4 regions of the Streptomyces sp. NPDC058683 genome follow, and region 2 is predicted to be linked to each of the others. Evidence: riboswitches for the same ligand, from Rfam matches in the RefSeq annotation. Region 2 holds a riboswitch; each other region holds the start of a gene.

Region 1 (4,855 bases), on a different contig from region 2:
GCCGACCATCCCGGCGTCCGGCTCAGCCTGGAAGTCCCGGCCTCCCGCCTGGGCAAGGGGCTCGGGCTGCTCTCCGACGCGCTCAGGGCACCCGCCTTCGCCGACAGCGAGGTCGAGCGGCTGGTCCGCAACCGCCTCGACGAGATCCCGCACGAGCTGGCCAACCCCAGCCGCCGGGCCGCCAAGCAGCTCTACAAGGAGCTCTTCCCGTCGGCCGCGCGGATGTCCCGTCCGCGCCAGGGCACCGAGGACACCGTAGAGAAGATCGACGCGGCCGCCGTACGCGCGTTCTACGACCGGCATGTGCGGCCCGCCACCGCCACCGCGGTCGTCGTCGGCGACCTGACCGGCATCGACCTGGACGAGCTGCTCGGCGAGACCCTGGGCGCCTGGCGCGGTTCCACCGCCCAGCCCCGGCCGGTGCCCCCGGTCTCCGCCGACGACACCGGCCGCGTCGTCATCGTGGACCGCCCCGGAGCCGTCCAGACGCAGCTGCTCATCGGCCGCGTCGGCGCCGACCGGCACGACCGCGTCTGGCCCGCCCAGGTGCTCGGCACCTACTGCCTGGGCGGCACCCTCACCTCGCGCCTGGACCGCGTCCTGCGCGAGGAGAAGGGCTACACCTACGGCGTCCGCGCCTTCGGGCAGGTCCTGCGGTCCGCCCCCGACGGCAGCGGCGCCGCGATGCTCGCCATCAGCGGCTCCGTGGACACCCCGAACACCGGCCCGGCGCTCCAGGACCTGTGGACGGTGCTGCGCACCCTCGCCTCCGGGGGCCTCACGGACGCCGAGCGCGACGTCGCCGTGCAGAACCTCGTCGGCGTGGCGCCGCTCAAGTACGAGACGGCGGCCGCCGTCGCCGGCACCCTGGCCGACCAGGTCGAGCAGCATCTGCCCGACGACTTCCAGGCCACGCTCTACCGGCAACTGGCCGCCACAGGCACCGTGGAGGCCACCGCGGCGGTCGTGAACGCCTTCCCGGTCGACCACCTGGTCACCGTCCTCGTCGGCGACGCGGCGCAGATCAAGGAGCCCGTCGAGGCCCTCGCCATCGGCGAAGTGACGGTCGTCGCCGCGGAGTAGCGGCACGCGCGCGCAGAGCCCTGGTGACCCTCCGGTCACCAGGGCTCTGAAATGTCCGAATTGGGGCGGAGGTTGCCTGTCTGCCCTGTGGGATGCGCGACAAAATCCGCGTTCCGTTTGAGGATTAGGAGAACGTCCTCGTAGGTTCTTCCGGGCTGTCCGCCAGGCATTGCGCCGCACCCGCGGCACCGGACAGTCATCGCCGAGTCCCCGTACGGCGCGAGCCAGGGGAGCCGGGGACCCACGCAGTCCCTGGGGTGAATCGGGCGCCCGCGCGAGCCGCGAGGGGGCCCGTAGGAGACCTTCCTGCTCCGAACCCGTCAGCTAACCCGGTAGGCGAGAGGGAAGGAAAGGAACAGCCTCTACATGGCGTTCATGTGCGCCTCCGGGAAGCACCGTCGTCCCGGCCGGGTGAAGCGCACCAGCGCGCAGGCCGCCGGCATCGCGGCCCTCACCACCACGGGTGTCATCGGCACCGTCTCGGCCGCCCCGGCGCTCGCCGCCGAGAACTCCGTCGAGCAGACCGGCCTCACCCCGGTCATCACCGTCAGCGACTCGGTCGCCGACCAGATCGACGCCCAGGCCACCGCGCAGACGGCCGCCGCCGAGCGCAAGGCGGCCGAGGAGGCCGCGCGCAAGAAGGCCGCGGCGAAGGCCAAGAAGGAGCACGAGGCCGCGGCACGCGTCGCGCGGGAGGCCGAGCGCAAGCGCCTCAACGCCTTCGTCGTCCCGATCTCCGACTCGTACGTCTCCACCGGCTACAAGACCGGCGGCTCCCTGTGGTCCTCCGGCGCCCACACCGGCATCGACTTCCACGCCGCCACCGGCACGGTGGTGCACGCGGTCGGCACCGGCACGGTCGTCTCCACCGGCTGGGGCGGGTCCTACGGCAACCAGATCGTCATCAAGATGGCCGACGGCATGTACACCCAGTACGGCCACCTGTCGTCGATCGGTGTCTCGGTGGGCCAGAAGGTCACCCCGGGCCAGCAGATCGGCCTCTCCGGCGCGACCGGCAACGTGACCGGCCCCCACCTCCACTTCGAGGCCCGTACGACCCCGGAGTACGGCTCGGACGTCGACCCGGTCGCCTACCTCCGCAAGCACGGCGTGAACGTCTGACCGACCACGGCGCGCACGCCCGGCGCGCGGTACCGCGCGCACGCCCCGCGCGCGCAGCGCATATCTCCACCCACGCGACCACGGCGATGAACATGTGACGCCACAGGGCAGACAGCCCCGAAGCCCCGGCTCCCCGAGCCGGGGCTTTCGTCGTTTTCGTGACCCCGGTGTCCAAAAAATATGCATGGATTCAGGGCCGCCGTCGGAAATTCCCGCTCATTGCAATAGAGTCACGGAACGGACGTCACTCGGCGGCGTTTCACGGGGATTAAGGCGGAGGTCGGACATGCGTATTCCGGCGCACTCGGTATGCACGGCGATCCGGGACGACATCGTCGCGGGTGTCTACGAGCGCGGCAGCCGGCTCACCGAGGAACTCCTGGCCCGTCGCTACGGCGTCTCGCGCGTCCCCGTCCGCGAGGCCCTGCGCACCCTGGAGGCCGAGGGCTTCGTGGTGACGCGCCGGCACGCGGGCGCGTGCGTCGCGGAACCGACCGAGCAGGAGGCCGCCGACCTGCTGGAGATGCGCCTGCTCCTGGAGCCGCTCGGCGCCTCCCGGGCCGCCCAGCGCCGTACCGAGGCCCACCTTAAGGTGCTGCGCGGACTCGTCAGGCTGGGCCAGGAACGGGCCCGCAGGGGCGGCAGCGAGGACCTGCGCTCCCTGGGCGGCTGGTTCCACGAGACGCTCGCCCAGGCCACCGGCAGCCACGCCCTGACCTCGACGCTCACCCAGCTGCGGCACAAGATCGCCTGGATGTACGCCGTCGACGCGCCCGCCAACCCCGTGGAGTCCTGGGCCGAGCACGGCGCCATCGTGGACGCGGTGACGCGCGGCGACAGCGAACGCGCGCGGGCGATCACCGCGCTGCACACCGAGCGGTCCGCGGTCTCCCACCGGTTGCGCTTTTCCGGTGGCACGGACCGGGCGAACGGTGTGAGGACTTCGCAACATCCCGTAAACATGTCGGGCCTGCGGCATTAACACAGGCGCCGTATACAAAGAGGTGTTATTCGGTGGAGCGGTATTTCCGTCGCCCTCTGTCGGTCTTCGTCGCCCATATTTCGCGCGCGCCCGGAATTTCCGATGGCGCGTCATCGGCGTGCCCGATGGGGAATTAACTATGCCCGCCGCAAAGTCCGGCCCGGTATAAAGGGTGGCCCTTCAAGAAGACCGGCCCGAAAGAGGTCACGGCGGAAGGAACGACGGCGGGAACGGCGGAGGCCGCGCCGCCCTCGGAGGGGCGGCGCGGCCTCGGTCGTGCGGGCGCTGTGGCGCTCAGACGGTCTCGGGGAGCTCCTCGAGACCCTCGGCGACCAGCTTGGCCAGGCGGTCGAGGGCGGCGTCCGCGCCCTCGGCGTCGGAGGCGAGGACGATCTCCTCGCCGCCCTTGGCGCCCAGGCCAAGGACAGCCAGCATGGAGGCCGCGTTGACGGGGTTGCCCCCGGCCTTGGCGATCGTCACCGGGACGCCTGTGGCCGTGGCGGCTCGGACGAAGATGGAAGCGGGGCGGGCGTGGAGACCCTCGGCCCAGCCGACGTTGACGCGGCGCTCAGCCATGTGATGCTGCCCTTCGGTGTTCAGGGTTGTCTAGACCAGTTTCCCATACGGTGAAGCATGCCCGGAGCGGACGTGAGCCCTTCCGGGTGTGTCGTCGGACCGCGGCCTCGGCCCGACTTCCGTCCTCCACAGACTGCCTCGCGCCACTGTCGGACGCGAGCCGTACTCTGGGGCCCATGCAGACCCCGGCGGACCGGCAGGACCGGCACGAGTACCCCGCCCACTGGGAGGCGGACGTGGTGCTGCGCGACGGTGGTACCGCGCGCGTCCGGCCCATCACCGTCGACGACGCCGACCGCCTGGTCAGCTTCTACGAGCAGGTCTCGGCCGAGTCGAAGTACTACCGCTTCTTCGCGCCGTACCCCAAGCTCTCCGCCAAGGACGTCCACCGCTTCACGCACCACGACTTTGTGGACAGGGTGGGACTCGCGGCCACCATCGGCGGCGAGTTCATCGCAACCGTACGCTATGACCGCATTGGCGCCGACGGCATGCCCGCCTCCGCACCCGCCGACGAGGCCGAGGTCGCCTTCCTCGTCCAGGACGCCCACCAGGGCCGGGGTGTCGCCTCCGCCCTCCTGGAGCACATCGCGGCCGTCGCGCGGGAGCGCGGTATCCGCCGGTTCGCGGCCGAGGTGCTGCCCGCCAACAGCAAGATGATCAAGGTGTTCACGGACGCCGGCTACACCCAGCAGCGCAGCTTCGAGGACGGCGTGGTCCGCCTGGAGTTCGACCTGGAGCCCACGGACCGCTCGGTCGCCGTCCAGCGCGCGCGGGAGCAGCGGGCGGAGGCCCGTTCGGTACGACGGCTCCTGACCCCCGGGTCCGTGGCCGTGATCGGCGTCGGCCGGGCGCCCGGCGGCGTCGGCCGCAGCGTCCTCGGCAACCTCCGGGACGCCGGCTTCACCGGCCGCCTGCACGCCGTGAACCAGGCCTTCCCCGAGGACCTCAAGGAGGTCGACGGGGTGCCCGCGCACCGCTCCGTGCGCGACATCGACGGGCCGGTCGACCTCGCCGTGGTCGCCGTACCGGCCGAGGACGTCCCGGACGCCGTCACCGACTGCGGCGAACACGGTGTCCAGGGGCTCGTCG
Region 2 (4,855 bases):
GAGGGGGAGGGGGAAGGAGCAGGAGGCGGAAAGACTCTTCCGTGAGGCCGACGCCCTGGGGAGCAGCGAAGCCGCGTTCCAGATGGCCGGTCTGCTGGACCGCAGGGGAGCCGAGACGGAGGCGCTGCAGTGGTACCGAAGAGCTGCCGAGCGGGGCCACTACCTCGCGGAGCGGGCCTTGGCGGAGCGAGCCGTACCCCCGCAGCACGCACCGGATACCGTCAAGGAGTGACCCACCAGCCCGCCCCCGACGGCACCACCCGCCCCGACGGCACCATCCACCGCGACGGCACCATCCACCGCGACGGCACCATCCACCGCGACGGCGCCCCCGCCCCCGACCTCTTCACCTGGGAGTTCGCCGCCGACCCCTATCCCGCCTACGCCTGGCTCCGGGAGCACGCGCCCGTGCATCGCACCCGGCTTCCCAGCGGGGTCGAGGCCTGGCTGGTCACCCGCTACGCCGACGCCCGGCAGGCGCTCGCCGACCCCCGGCTGTCCAAGAACCCGGCGCATCACGACGAGCCCGCGCACGCGAAGGGGAAGACCGGGATCCCCGGGGAGCGCAAGGCCGAGCTGATGACGCATCTGCTGAACATCGACCCGCCGGACCACACCCGGCTGCGGCGGCTGGTCAGCAAGGCGTTCACGCCGCGCCGGGTGGCCGAGTTCGTGCCCCGGGTGCAGGAGCTGACCGACCGGCTCATCGACGGGTTCGCGGACCGGGGCGAGGCCGACCTCATCCACGAGTTCGCCTTCCCGCTGCCCATCTACGCCATCTGCGACCTGCTGGGCGTCCCGCGCGAGGACCAGGACGACTTCCGGGACTGGGCCGGGATGATGATCCGGCACGGCGGCGGGCCGCGGGGCGGGGTCGCGCGGTCCGTGAAGAAGATGCGCGGATATCTGGCCGAGCTGATCCACCGGAAGCGGGAGGCGCTGTCCGCCGAGCCGGCCCCCGGCGAGGACCTCATCTCCGGGCTCATCCGCGCCTCCGACCACGGCGAGCACCTCACCGAGAACGAGGCCGCCGCCATGGCCTTCATCCTGCTGTTCGCCGGCTTCGAGACGACGGTCAACCTCATCGGGAACGGGACGTACGCCCTGCTCACCCACCCGGAGCAGCGCCGTCGCCTCCAGGACTCCCTGGCCGCCGGCGAGCGCGGGCTGCTGGAGACCGGCGTGGAGGAACTCCTGCGCTACGACGGTCCGGTGGAGCTGGCCACCTGGCGGTTCGCCACCGAGCCGCTCGGCATCGGCGGGCAGCGCATCGCACCCGGCGACCCGGTCCTGGTCGTACTCGCCGCCGCGGACCGGGACCCGGAGCGGTTCGACGCGCCGGACACACTCGACCTGGCACGGCGGGACAACCAGCATCTCGGCTACGGCCACGGCATCCACTACTGCCTCGGCGCCCCGCTCGCCCGCCTGGAGGGGCAGACCGCGCTCGCCACGCTCCTCACCCGCCTCCCTGACCTGCGACTCGCGGTGCCGGAGAGCGAGTTGCGCTGGCGCGGCGGCCTCATCATGCGCGGACTGCGCACGCTCCCCGTGCAGTTCACCCCTGATGGCCGATGAGCCCCACCGGCACCCGCACGGCCCCCACCGACACCCGCTGACGCCTGCCCGGCCCTCCCCGCCGGCGCCCCGCACGGCCCTCCACCGGCGAAGATGACCGACGTTCAAGTCTGTGATCTTCACGTGATCTGCGCGGCATTAACTTGTGACAAGTGATCGTCTGCCTATACGTTCACCCATCAGTGCGGCGCCCCAGCGGGACCCGTCGCGCCGGTCACCGCTGTCGCTCGAAAGGTTTCCGCATGCTCTCCGGGAACGGTCGTCACCGTCGCCCCCGCCAGGCTCCGGCTCTCCTCGTCGCGGCCGGCGTGACCGGCTCGGCCATCGCCATCCCGCTCCTCGGCGCGGCGAGCGCCAACGCGGCCGACGGCAACACCTGGGACAGGGTGGCCGAGTGCGAGAGCGGCGGCTCCTGGAGCATGGACACCGGCACCGGCTACTACGGCGGCCTGCAGATGTCCCAGGAGGACTGGGACCAGTACGGCGGCCAGAAGTACGCCAGTACGCCGGACCAGGCGAGCCGTTCGCAGCAGATCGCCGTCGCCGAGAAGATCCTCGCCGACCAGGGCACCAAGCCCTGGCGGACCTGCGCCCTGCTCGCCGGACTCTCCTCGGACGACGCCTCGGTGAACGTCGACACGGGCCTCGACGGATCGGACGACACGTCCGGCTCCTCCGACTCGTCCTCCGGGCTGTCGGATTCGCCCTCTTCATCTGGTTCTTCGGATTCATCCGGTTCATCGGATTCCGGCTCGTCGGACACCTCGGGCACCACGGACTCCGGCTCCGCCACCCCGTCCCCGAGCGCGAGCGACGACTCCGGTACGGGCACCCCCGCCGACTCCACCAAGGCGGACAAGTCGGGCTCCAAGGGTTCAAGCGCCTCGAAGGCGAGCGAGAACCCCGTCGTGCCCGAAGCCGACGACTCGGACAATTCCTGGCAGACGGGCAGCTCTTGGGATCTGGTCGACACGGGGGCCGTCGGCAGCGGCGGCAAGCACCGTGGCGGCTCGGCGGACGAAAGCGTGACAAACGGTCAGAGTGTGACTTCTTCCGGCCGTCACGCCTCCCGGGATGCCGGCACCTACACCGTCCGGGACGGCGACACCCTCGCCTCCATCGCCGACTCCCTTGACCTCGACGGCGGATGGCGCGCGCTCTATGCCGCCAACAAGGCGGACATCGGCGCCGACCCGAACGACATCGCCCCCGGTCAGACCCTGAAACTCAGCAGCGAAACGGACTAAAAGTAGCGGGAGTTGGCGCCGCGGACCGCCCTACTTCGAAGTTAAATGTCCGTTTTGGTGAAAGTGTGGGATGAGTCTCAGAAGCCCTGATCATCTTTGAAATTCACCTGATCGCCTGTTTACGGTCAAGGCCGCTCGTCACCACGAGCCCCGGCCGTCGCAACGCCGAGTCCTGCCAGCGGCCACCCGGGAACAGTCGTCGCGTCAAGCGCCGTAGGCAGGAGCGGGGGACCCAAGGTAAGTGCCGGGACCGGTAGTTGAGGCTGCCGTGTCCGGCTCGGGGTGAAGCCGCGCACCGTGAGGTGCGTGGCCGGGCAACTCAACCGGCCCGAACCCGACAGCTCACCTCGCAGGCGTCGGTGAGGGGATCCACCATGCTGTTTTCCGGCAAGGGCAAGCACCGTCGTCCGTCCAAGGCCACCCGCGTCGCCGCGCTCGCCGGTGTCACCGGGGTCGCCATCGCCGCACCGCTGATGGCCTCCGGCACCGCTTCCGCCGCCACCGCCTCCGAGTGGGACGCCGTCGCCCAGTGCGAGTCCGGCGGCAACTGGGCCATCAACACCGGCAACGGCTACTACGGCGGTCTGCAGTTCTCCGCCTCCACCTGGGCCGCGTACGGCGGCACCCAGTACGCCGCGCAGGCCAACCAGGCCACCAAGGCGCAGCAGATCGAGATCGCCGAGAAGGTCCTCGGCGCGCAGGGCAAGGGTGCCTGGCCGGTCTGCGGCACGGGCCTGTCCGGCGCCGCCTACACCGGCAGCAGCGCCGGCTCCTCCAGCTCCTCGTCGAGCGGCAGCACCAGCAGCCGTACGACCGACACGCAGGCCGCCTCCCGCTCCGCCGAGCGTCCGGCCGCCAAGAAGACCGTCACCACCCCGACCGGCGAGAAGGTCAAGAAGGGCGACGGCGAGTACAAGGTCGTCAAGGGCGACACGCTCAGCTCGATCGCCGAGAAGCACAAGGTCAAGGGCGGCTGGCAGGCGCTGTTCAAGCTGAACAAGGGCATCGTCGACGACGCCGACTTCATCTTCCCGGGCCAGCAGCTGCACCTGAAGTAGGACGACGACGGGCCGCTCCCGAAGTCCTACGAAGTAGTACGCGGCGCCCAGCTGAACCACAGCGCCCACACAGCCGTGGTCCTCATAGTGAGGACCACGTGAGGGCCACCCCCGTCCCCCACGGGCCCCCGCCCCGGTGCGTTCTCCCCCGTACGCACCGGGGCGGGGTTTCTCTTTGCCGTCCTCCCGCGGCCCCCTCGCGGTCTTCTTCGTGACCCGCTCTTCTTCCGTTCTTCATCGGGACCCCCTTTGTTCCGCACGTGAACAATGAGTACCGTCTGTGTGTCCAAGGGTCGGTCGGTCGTGCCGGCCGACGGCCCCGGGACGGTTAGGCTCTAGTCGCAAGGCTGAGCAAGGGCCGACGAGGCCCGCGTGCGCCCGCACAACCAGCGTCACATCCCAAGAAGGAGATGCTCGTGCCGTCCATCGACGTCGTCGTAGCCCGGGAAATCCTGGACTCCCGAGGCAACCCCACGGTCGAGGTCGAGGTCGGCCTCGACGACGGCAGCACGGGTCGTGCCGCCGTCCCGTCCGGCGCCTCCACCGGTGCCTTCGAGGCCATCGAGCTCCGTGACGGCGACCCCAACCGCTACCTCGGCAAGGGTGTCGAGAAGGCCGTCCTCGCCGTGATCGAGCAGATCGGCCCGGAGCTGGTCGGCTACGACGCCACCGAGCAGCGCCTGATCGACCAGGCCATGTTCGACCTGGACGCCACCGACAACAAGGGCTCGCTCGGCGCCAACGCCATCCTCGGCGTCTCCCTCGCCGTCGCCCACGCCGCCTCCGAGGCCAGCGACCTCCCCCTCTTCCGCTACCTGGGCGGCCCCAACGCGCACCTGCTGCCGGTGCCGATGATGAACATCCTCAACGGCGGCTCGCACGCGGACTCCAACGTGGACATCCAGGAGTTCATGATCGCCCCGATCGGCGCGGAGTCCTTCTCCGAGGCGCTGCGCTGGGGTGCCGAGGTCT
Region 3 (4,855 bases), on a different contig from region 2:
ACCTCCAGGGTGCCGCGGGGCGGCAGTGGCGGCCACGGCTGGTCCGGGTCGGCCGGCACCTCGACGCCGAGCACCTGACCGGCCCGCAGCGCCACGCGCGTGTGCCCCTCGGGAGACAGGTGCAGCCGGTCGCCGTCCCAGGCCCGCCGGTCCTGCACGGTCTTCAGGGACCAGAGGTCGAGGACCGGGCAGCCGTACCGGTCGGCGACGGCCCGGACATGGCCGTTGTAGGTGGCGATCTTGCCGCGCAGATGCTTGAGGACGGGCACGCCCCGGGTGTCGAACCCGGTGGTCACCAGAACCGTGCCGACGGCCTCGGTCAGTTGGGCCACGGCCCGCTCGAACCGCTCGGCCACCTCGTCGGGGTCGGTGCCGGGGCGGATGATGTCGTTGCCGCCGGCGCAGAAGGAGACCAGGTCCGGGGCGAGTTCCAGGGCCTGCGGCACCTGGTCCGCCACGACCTGGTCGAGCAGCTTCCCGCGCACCGCGAGGTTGGTGTACTCGAAGTCGCCCTCGGGCTGCCGGTCCGACAGCAGTACCGCGAACCGGTCCGCCCAGCCGACGAACGCCCCGTCGGGGCCGGGGTCGCCGACGCCCTCGGTGAAGCTGTCCCCCACCGCCACGTACGACCCGATCACTGATGCATTGTCACTCTTCGAATCGTCTGCCACGTCGGACCATGATTCACCTTCAACTGTGACCTACGCGACCGTAATAAGGGGTTGACTAGCGGTGAGATAAGACACTTGTAAATACTCGGCCAAGCCAGGAATAAGCCTCTGAGCAGTGGCGTTGAAGCGTCGATCGCCCGAAGGCCGGACCCGGGGATCGGGGGTCCGGCCTTCGGAGTGCGTGTCAGATCAGTGGGCGTACCGGGTCAGCCGACGGCGACGCCCTTCGAGCGGAGGTAGCCGACGGGGTCGATGTCCGAGCCGTAGTCGGGGGTGGTCCGGATCTCGAAGTGGAGGTGCGGGCCGGTCACGTTGCCGGTGGCACCGGAGAGGCCGACCTGCTGGCCCGCGGTCACGGTCTGGCCGACCGAGACGGAGAGCGCGGAGAGGTGGCCGTACTGCGCGTAGTAGCCGTCGGCGAGCCTGATGACGACCTGGTTGCCGTAGGCACCGCCCCAGCCCGCCGTGACGACCGTGCCTTCGCCGACGGCCTTGACCGGGGTGCCGGTCGGGACGACGAAGTCGACGCCGGTGTGGTAGCCGCTGGACCACATGCTGCCGGCCACGTGGTAGCCGGTGCCGATGGTGCCACCGGTGACCGGGAGGGTGAAACCGGAGGCGGTCGTCGTCGGCGCGTCCGAGGAGGAGGCCGTGTCCGAGGGCGACGAGGAGGGGGCGGAGGACTGCGAGTCGGACCGCGCGTGGGACCGCGTCCCGGACCGGGAGTCCGAGCTCGGGGTGTCCGTCGTCGCGGCGTGGCGGCCGCCGAGCGTGAGCTTGAGGCCGGGGTGGATCAGCGAGGGGTTGTCGCCGACGGCCTGCCGGTTGTCGGCGTAGAGCCGGTGCCAGCCGCCCTTGACGTCGTGCTCGCGGGCGATCTTCGAGAGATAGTCGCCGGGCACCACCGTGTAGACGCGGCGCGCGGAATCACCGGTGCCGGAATCCTGAACGGCGGACTGCTGAGCGGCGGCCTTTCGCACAGCCGTCTTCTCGACGGTCGACAGCGACTGGGTGGCCTTTTCGGAAACGGACTGCGAGGTGGCCGCGTGGGCGCCGGTGGCCCCCATGAGCGGCAGAGCCAGCGCGGCGCCACCAGTTCCGGCGACGGCCATCGAACGGGTGAAACGCTGGGACTTGGGGCGGCGGTGCTTACCCTTCGCGGGCATGACGCATTCCTCTCCGGCGCCTGCGAGGTGAGCTGTCGGGTTCGGGCTGGAGCTGCCCGGCCACGCGGGAAGGCGTGGCTACACCCCTAGCCGTCCCGGGAACCGGAACAGGCGGTCATACCTGGTGGGTCCCCCGCTCCTGCCAGGCACGGGTGAGTGTGTGTGGGGACTCCGGGCGGCGGCAGGATTCGGCGTTCCGTCCGGATGCGTGGCGAACGTAAGCGAGTAGGGCGCGCGTAAACAAGCGGCATATTCCCTCTGTCCGAGTTTCGCTTGATCCGTTACGGGAATCCCCGGTCACCCTCCGTGAATTCCACCCTTCCGCGCTTTCCTGATCCCCTTGAAAAGCAGGGGAATTACGTGAACATGACGCGCGACGGACGGTCACGAATATGACGCTCCTCACGCACGTCACGCCACGTCCCCTTATTCCGCACCGAGTTGCAATGAAGGCACCAAATCGGTCAGAAGGCTCAGATGCGACGCAGCCGGAGAACCGTCGCATCCAGGTCGCCGCGCAGCTCGGTGCGCAGCCCGTGGTGCAGCAGAACGGCACCTCGATGCACTTCGCCCGTTTCGCGGCATTCGTACGACGCCGCCGGGTCGAGGCCCTGCAAGCGGAGCGCCGGCATCGGCTCGCCGTAGCTCTGCGCCTGGAGCCAGGCGAGGACCACGGTCTCGTCGCCGAGCGTGTACTGCACGGCGCTGAGCCCGCCGGTCGGCGGCCGCAGCCGGAACTGGTCGCCGCGCTGCACCAGGGGCCGGATGTCCTTGTAGAGCTCCACCCAGCGGCCGGCCTCGGCGAGCTCCTCCTCGGTCCACTGCGAGAGGTCGCCGCCGACCCCGAGCGCCCCGGCCATAGAGCTGACGAAGCGGAAACGCAGGCTGCTGACCCGGCCGTTGAGCTGGTGGTTCGGGCTGTCGGTGACCCAGGCGGACATCACCCGGGCCGGGTGGATCTGGCTGAAGCCGTGCTGGATGGCGAGCCGGTCCAGCGGGTCGGTGTTGTCGGAGGTCCACACCTCGTCGGTGCGGCTCATGATGCCGAGGTCGATCCGGCCGCCACCGCCGGAGCAGGACTCGATGGCGACGCCCGGGTGGGCCGCCCGGATCCGGTCGAGCAGGGCGTAGAGCCCACGGACGTGGTCGACCCACAGCCGCTGCGGGTACGGCTCGCCGGGCCAGCCCGCGTCCGTGAAGCAGCGGTTGAAGTCCCACTTGACGTAGTCGATCGGGGCGCTGGACAGAAGGGTGTCCAGCTGCTCCCAGAGGTACTCCTGGACGTCCTCGCGGGCGAGGTTGAGAACGAGCTGATTGCGCAGTTCCGTCCGCTTTCGTCCCTGCTGGTACTGCACCCAGTCGGGGTGTGCGCGGTACAGGTCGCTGTCCGCGTTGACCATCTCGGGCTCGACCCAGATGCCGAACTGCATGCCGAGGGCGTGCACGTAGTCCGCGAGGGGCTTGAGTCCCTTGGGGAAGCGGTCCGGGTTGGGCGTCCAGTCGCCGAGGCCCGCGCGGTCGCTGGTGCGGGCGCCGAACCAGCCGTCGTCGACCACGAACAGCTCGACACCGATCGCGGCGGCCCGCCGGGCGAGGGTGGCCTGCTGCTCCTCGGAGATGTCGAAGGTGGTGGCCTCCCAGGAGTTGAACAGCACCGGCCGGTCCTGCTCGGCGTCCGGGATGACGTACGCCCGCTGGTAGGCGTGCCAGGCGCGGCTCGCCCCGCCGAAGCCGCCGTCGGTCCACAGGCCCGCGAAGACCGGGCTGGTGTACGACTCGCCCTCGGCCAGCATCAGCAGGCCCGAGTCGTCGTAGCCGGCGCCGCCGGTGATCTGCACGCGCGCGTCGGGGAGTTGGGCGACGGCGATCCGCCAGGAGCCGGACCAGCCGAGGGCACAGCCCCAGACCTCGCCGCGCTCCTCGGTGGCGTCGGTGTCGAGGGCGACCCAGGGCAGGTGCTGGTGGCTGGTGTGGCCGCGGCGGCTGCCGATCACCTTCTCGCCGTAGGTGAGAGGCGCGCTGGTGAGGCGGGACTCGGCGGCCCAGCGGCCGTGCAGCTGGGAGAGCCGCCAGCCCTCGCGGTCGGGGAGCGTCCAGGCGGCGGGGTCGGCCCGCAGCAGCTCCACGCGCGCGTCCCCGTGGTTGTCGACGGTCACCCAGCGCTCGACGACGTCGCCGCGCATCCGGTAGTGCAGGGTGATGAGGATCCCGTCGTCCCGGAAGCGCAGCCGCAGCTCCTCGCCGGCCGCGGCATCCCCGGCGCCGCCGTCCGTCTCGTACGACTCGAAGGTCCACTCGGTGCCGCGGCGCTCCTCGGTGCGCACGGACAGCGCGGGGCGGACGAAGCGGGGGCCGCCCTCGACGGGGTACTCCTCGCGGCCGTCCAGCGGGGACTCGAACGCCCAGTAGCCGGGCAGCGCCCGGGTGCTGAGCTCCTCGGCGTCGGCGAGCCCGATTTTCGGGCCCCAGTGCAGGTGGAGCAGTTCGTCGCCCTCCGTGAGGTGCAGCGCATAGCTGCTGCCCGGGCCCGACAGGAGCCAGGTACGACCGTTTTCGGCGATGTCCACCACGAGAAACCTCACACAAGTGCCAACAGATCCGCTCAAGCACCAACATCATCAAGGGCGCGGGCCCCGGAGGCAACGCCTGTGGACAACTCATTGCCCGTGGAAACCGATGTCGTATGGTCGATCCAGTGCCCGTCGACGAGCAGCGCCGATGGGGCCGACCGGGAGGAGCCCCCCGTGACGCAGCAGGTCCCGTCGACCGAGCCCGAGCTGGCCGGTGTGCGCAACTTCCGTGACGTGGGCGGCCTGCCGACCGTGGACGGGCGCCGGGTCCGGCACGGTGCGCTGTTCCGCAGCGGGCATCTGGCGCACGCGACGGAGCAGGACGCGGAGTTCCTCGCCTCCCTCGGCCTGCACACGATCTTCGACTTCCGCAACGCGGCCGACCACAAGCTGGAGGGCCCGGACGTCGAGCTGCCCGGCGTGCGGAACGTGAACCTGCCGCTGACCG
Region 4 (4,855 bases), on a different contig from region 2:
CGGCAGCCTGTTCCTGCTGGACGAGCTGTTCAAGGGCTACTTCTGCTACGGCGCCCCGGACTTCAGCTTCACCACCGCGGACGTCCGCGATGTGGCCGACGCGCACATCGCGGCGGCGGAGAACCCGGCGGCGGGCGGCCGTTACATCGTGGCCAACGAGACGATGACGTCCTTCCACGAGATGTCCCGGATCATCCGCACCCGCCATCCCCGGGATCCGCGTCTGCCGCGCACCGCGCTCCCGCACTGGCCGGTACGGATCCTCGGCCCGTCCTTCGGCCTCACCCAGGACTACATACGCAAGCACCTCGGCATCCGCTTCCGCGTCGACAACAGCCGGGGCATCCACGAACTGGGCCTCACCTACCGGCCCGTCGAGGAGACCCTCCTGGACCACCACGAGAGCTGGCGCACGCGGCGGCGGAGGGGCTGACCCCGACGGCAGGGTCTCAGGCCGGGCGGACCACCCGGTGGATCGCCGACTCCCCGGCGTTGTAGATCGACTCCTCGCGGATGGACGCCCCCGGGCTCGGCGCGTGGATCATCATGCCGTTGCCCGCGTAGACCCCGACGTGGCTGTCGTTGTCGAAGAAGAAGACCAGGTCACCCGGCTCGATGGCGGCCAGTGTCAGCGGGGTGCCGGCGAAGGTCTGGTCCGGTGCGCTGCGCGGCAGCGACACCCCGGCGGCGCGCCAGGCGGCCTGGGTGAGGCTGGAGCAGTCGTACGACTCCGGACCGGTGGCCCCCCAGACACAGGGCCGCCCGATCTGCGCCCGGGCGAACGCCAGCGCCTTCATCGCCTTGCCGGGCTCGGCCGCGGCACCGGGCACGAGGAAGGAGCCGGTGTCGGTGACGGCGCCGGACGCATAGGCGGCCGGGGGCGCGGTGGGAAGCGGGGCGGTGACCACGGGGGGCGCGGTCGGGACGGGCGCGGTGACCACCGGGGGTGCGGTCGGGACAGGGGCGGTGGGGAGCGGGGCCGGGGCGACCGGGGCGGCGGCGGCCATCGCCATGGGGGGCGCGATCGTCGCCGCGGGGGACGCCATCATCGCCCACGGAGGGTCCGTCACCACCGTGGGTATCACTGCCGTGGGCATCGGCGCCTGGGGCGCGGGCATCGCCGGGGCGGTGGCGTAGGCGGCGGCCGCGGGCTGCGCTCCGGTGGCGTAGGCGCCCATGCCGGCGGCGGGCGCGCCGGGGAAGGCGCCGGTGCCGAAGTCGGCCGACGGCATGGCGGCGGGGGCCGGCATGGCGTACGCGGCGGCGGGATAGGCGGTCTCGGGATAGGCGGTCTCCGCGGCGACCGGGGGTGCGCTGACGTACGCGGCGGTCGCGGCGGGCGCCATACCGGGGAAGGAACCGGTGTCCATCGGGCCCGGGACGGGCGCGGCGGTCGGGAAGGCACCGGTGTTCGTGGGGGCCGCGGTCGGGAAGGCACCCGTGTTCGTCGGGGCCGCGGTCGGGAAGGCGCCGGTGTCGGCCGGCATCGGGAACGTACCGGTGGCGCCCGGGGTCATGACCCGGAAGGAACCGGTGTCGCCGGGGCTCGCGGGCGGCATGGGACCCGCGTCCATGGCGGTCACGGCCGGGAAGCTGCTTGTGGCGCCCGGGGTCATGATGCGGAAGCCACCCGTGTCCGCCGGGGACATGGGCTGGGCGGCACCCGGGGTCATGACGCGGAAGGAGCCGGTGTCCGTCGCGGGCACCGTCGGGATGGCGCCCGTGTCCGTCGCGGAAATCGCGGGGAAGGCGCCCGTACCGGTCAGGGCGTCGGTGCGGAAGGAGCCGGTGTCGCCGTACTGGCCGGGCATGCCGTCGGGGGCGGGCCACTGCTGCGCCGGGACCTGGGCCTCGGGCGTGGGCCAAGGGGCCTGGGCCGGCTGCGGGGCCGGCGCGGCCGGTTCGAGTGCCGCGATCGCGCGCTGCCCGGTGCGCTGGGACAGCACCTCGCGCGCCTTGGCGATCTTCAGCTGGCTCTTGGTCTTGGACGTGCCCGGGGTGGCACGCTGCGGCGCGGCGGGGGGCAGCGCCTTGGGCGCGCTGGACGGTCCCGGGGGCAGCGCCGCGGGGGACCCTGCCGTCAGTTCCAGCTTCGGGCGTTCCGGCAGCTCACGGACGACCTCGATGTCGCTCTTAGCGGACGACCCCGCGGGCAGCTCCGGCCGGGACGGGCCGGAGCCCTCCAGCTGGCCGAGCAGGTCGGCGGCCATGGCGCTGACCGGCCGCCGCGGGCCGGGCCGGGCGGGCTGCCGGTCGGAGGGCAGCGCCGCCGGGACGCTCGGCCCCAGTCGCGATCGCGCGCCGTCGAACCACTCGCGGGCGATGCTGTCGAGGCCCGGGTCGTCACGTCGGGGCCGCTTGAACAGCGGGACACCGCGGGACCGCGAGCCCCCGTTCATCGCGCGTGTGGCGTTGTAGTTCCCGGTGGCGTTCTCGGCCTGGTCGTAGAGGCTGTCGATTCGCTGTCGAACCTCGTCACGGCTTTCGGACGCCATGGGGGTCGTGCTCCTTCCGTGCTCCGCCTACCGAGTTAGCTGTCGGGTTCGGGCGGGTCGATCCGGAAGGCATGCCCTACGGTCCTTGCCCCTAAGGGCAGTTGACCGATTCACCCCAGTGGTTCGGTTGGGTCCCCGGCTCCGGAACGCCCCGTTGGGCACCGGATTAGGCGGAGGCCGCGCGGCCCGACGGGATTCGCCGGGGGGAGCCGAACGGCTTGCCCGTCAACTTAGCCAACTTGTGTCACTCGTGTGAAGGTTGAAGTGCGTAATGTCCGATACGTAATTGTGATGTTCGTCGTAGCGTTCGAGATCCGGCCGTGCGGGACGGCATTTCGCCCGTACCCCGGTCGCCGTCGTGCGGCCGTCGGAGCTGTGCCGTCGGCTGCCTGAGGAGTCCGCTACCTGTGAGGTCACCGTGAATTTCCGGGACCGTTGAACACGGTGGCGCCACGCCGCGTATAGGGCGAGGGATTTCCATGTCCGGCCGACCACGACACGCAGGGGAACGACCTTGAGACCCAACAGGCGCAGACGCCCGACCGGCGCACAACGCGCGACCTTCGCAGCGGTCGCCCTGATGCTCGGCGGCGGAGTACTGGTCGCGGTGAACGTCTATGCCTCGGCCACCGAAGGCGGTTCGGACCAGGCCGGGCAGACCGCCAACGCCCAGGTGCTGTCCGCGCCCACCGTCTACTGCCCCGACGTCGGCAGCCGGCTGACGGACGTGCCCGACGCGGCCCGGGCCGACGTCGACGGCGAACTCGCGCAGCTGGACCAGCAGATCGCGGCCGCCTACCAGCAGCTCAAGGAGTCGGCCGCGGCGATCCAGCAGAACCCCGGTCTCGCCGACCAGACGATCCTGGATCCGTTGAAGGAGAAGCGGTCCGAATCCCTCCAGCGCATCGCCGACGCCATCGACCGCGAGGGCGACCGCCCCCAGGGCCTCGACGACCTCGCCGCCTGCACCCTGCGCTCCTCCGACCAGGGCGCCGGTCAGTCGACGGCGCCGCAGGACAGCGCCGCGCCGAGCCAGAGCGCAAGTGCCGGTGCCGGTGCCGGTATCGGCGGCCAGGGCGGGAACGGCCCCGTCGCCGCCGACTACGCCGACATCACCACCGTCCAGCCCAATGTCACGACCCCGTCCGAGCAGTCCGGCGGCTCCACGGGCACCTTCGCCTCCAGCTGCGGCGTCAACGCGAACGGCCTGTTCAACTCGGACAACGTGATCGTGGCGCCCGGTGTCTCCAACGGCGCCCACCACTTCCACGACTACATCGGCAACCAGTCCAACAACGCCTTCGCCAGCGACGACGACCTCGCGAACGCCGACACGAGCTGTGCGGACCAGGGCGACAAGTCCACGTACTACTGGCCCGTGCTGCGGCTGCAGAACGGCAAGCAGGAGCGGGACGCCGACAAGCCGGGCGGCGGCACCGAGGGCAACGCCGGGCAGATCGTGACGGCGAAGGAGGTCACGCTGACCTTCGAGGGCAACCCGACCTCCAAGGTCACCGAGATGCCGCGGCTGCTGCGCATCATCACCGGTGACGCCAAGGCCTTCGTCAACGGCCCGGCCAACGCCAACGCCTCCTGGAGCTGCACCGGTTTCGAGGACCGGCAGCTCAAGGACAAGTACCCGCTCTGCCCCTCGGGCAGTGACGTCGTACGCACGTTCAAGTTCCAGAGCTGCTGGGACGGCCGGAACATCGACAGCGCCAACCACCGCACCCATGTGGCGTTCGCCGCGGCCGACGGCAGCTGCGCGGCCGGTTTCCAGGCGATTCCGCAGCTGGTGCAGCGCATCGTCTACGACGTCGACGCGCCGAGCCTCCAGGACGGCGGCCGTACGGTCCCGCTGTTCTCGGTGGACTCGTTCCCCGAGCAGCTGCACAAGCCGGTCACCGACCACGGCGACTTCATCAACGTCTTCGACGAGGGCCTGATGCGGAAGATGGTCGACTGCATCAACTCCGGCCGCACCTGCGGGGCCGGGGCCGACGAGCAGCCGCCGTCGCAGAGCGCCGACCCCGACCCGTCCGAGTCGGCGAGCCCGGAGAACCCGCCGTCCGACACGGAGAGCCCGGTCACCGAGCCGAGCGACACGGCGGCCCCGGCCGACCCGCCGGCCGAGACCGAGAGCGCCCAGCCCTCCGAGCCGCCCGCCGAGCCGTCCGCCACGAAGACCGAGGCCGGCAACACCGGTCTGCCGCAGGTCTACACGAGCGCCTCGCCCAAGAAGTCGTCCGGCACGGGGGGCGGTGCCATCAGCAAGCCGACCGAGCGGCCCGAGACCCAGACCCCGACCGACACGGCGACCGAGGCCGGCGCCGCTCCGGCGGGCCAGGAGACCCCGTCCA

What was found. Region 2 has a riboswitch for cyclic di-AMP ahead of ACFWXC_RS48195 (transglycosylase family protein). Riboswitches for the same ligand answer to the same signal wherever they lie in the genome.
Region 1: it holds a riboswitch for cyclic di-AMP, as region 2 does, so the genes downstream of both, ACFWXC_RS10810 (M23 family metallopeptidase) here and ACFWXC_RS48195 (transglycosylase family protein) in region 2, are expected to answer to the same signal.
Region 3: it holds a riboswitch for cyclic di-AMP, as region 2 does, so the genes downstream of both, ACFWXC_RS07985 (peptidoglycan DD-metalloendopeptidase family protein) here and ACFWXC_RS48195 (transglycosylase family protein) in region 2, are expected to answer to the same signal.
Region 4: it holds a riboswitch for cyclic di-AMP, as region 2 does, so the genes downstream of both, ACFWXC_RS24210 (NlpC/P60 family protein) here and ACFWXC_RS48195 (transglycosylase family protein) in region 2, are expected to answer to the same signal.

What each region holds. Positions count from the first base shown of each region.
Region 1 is NZ_JBHXSK010000008.1:96,574-101,428, reverse strand. It holds gene ACFWXC_RS10815 (M16 family metallopeptidase) at 1-1,083, shown strand, start outside; cyclic di-AMP (ydaO/yuaA leader) riboswitch at 1,274-1,437, shown strand; gene ACFWXC_RS10810 (M23 family metallopeptidase) at 1,450-2,205, shown strand; gene ACFWXC_RS10805 (GntR family transcriptional regulator) at 2,492-3,187, shown strand; gene ACFWXC_RS10800 (HPr family phosphocarrier protein) at 3,482-3,763, opposite strand; gene ACFWXC_RS10795 (GNAT family N-acetyltransferase) at 3,940-4,855, shown strand, end outside.
Region 2 is NZ_JBHXSK010000074.1:36,623-41,477, forward strand. It holds gene ACFWXC_RS48180 (tetratricopeptide repeat protein) at 1-232, shown strand, start outside; gene ACFWXC_RS48185 (cytochrome P450) at 277-1,578, shown strand; gene ACFWXC_RS48190 (transglycosylase family protein) at 1,821-2,825, shown strand; cyclic di-AMP (ydaO/yuaA leader) riboswitch at 3,025-3,196, shown strand; gene ACFWXC_RS48195 (transglycosylase family protein) at 3,200-3,883, shown strand; gene eno (phosphopyruvate hydratase) at 4,294-4,855, shown strand, end outside.
Region 3 is NZ_JBHXSK010000005.1:271,450-276,304, reverse strand. It holds gene ACFWXC_RS07990 (SGNH/GDSL hydrolase family protein) at 1-638, opposite strand, end outside; gene ACFWXC_RS07985 (peptidoglycan DD-metalloendopeptidase family protein) at 878-1,837, opposite strand; cyclic di-AMP (ydaO/yuaA leader) riboswitch at 1,842-2,002, opposite strand; gene ACFWXC_RS07980 (alpha-galactosidase) at 2,311-4,407, opposite strand; gene ACFWXC_RS07975 (tyrosine-protein phosphatase) at 4,582-4,855, shown strand, end outside.
Region 4 is NZ_JBHXSK010000021.1:172,430-177,284, reverse strand. It holds gene ACFWXC_RS24215 (NAD-dependent epimerase/dehydratase family protein) at 1-433, shown strand, start outside; gene ACFWXC_RS24210 (NlpC/P60 family protein) at 450-2,495, opposite strand; cyclic di-AMP (ydaO/yuaA leader) riboswitch at 2,504-2,678, opposite strand; gene ACFWXC_RS24205 (DUF1996 domain-containing protein) at 3,076-4,855, shown strand, end outside.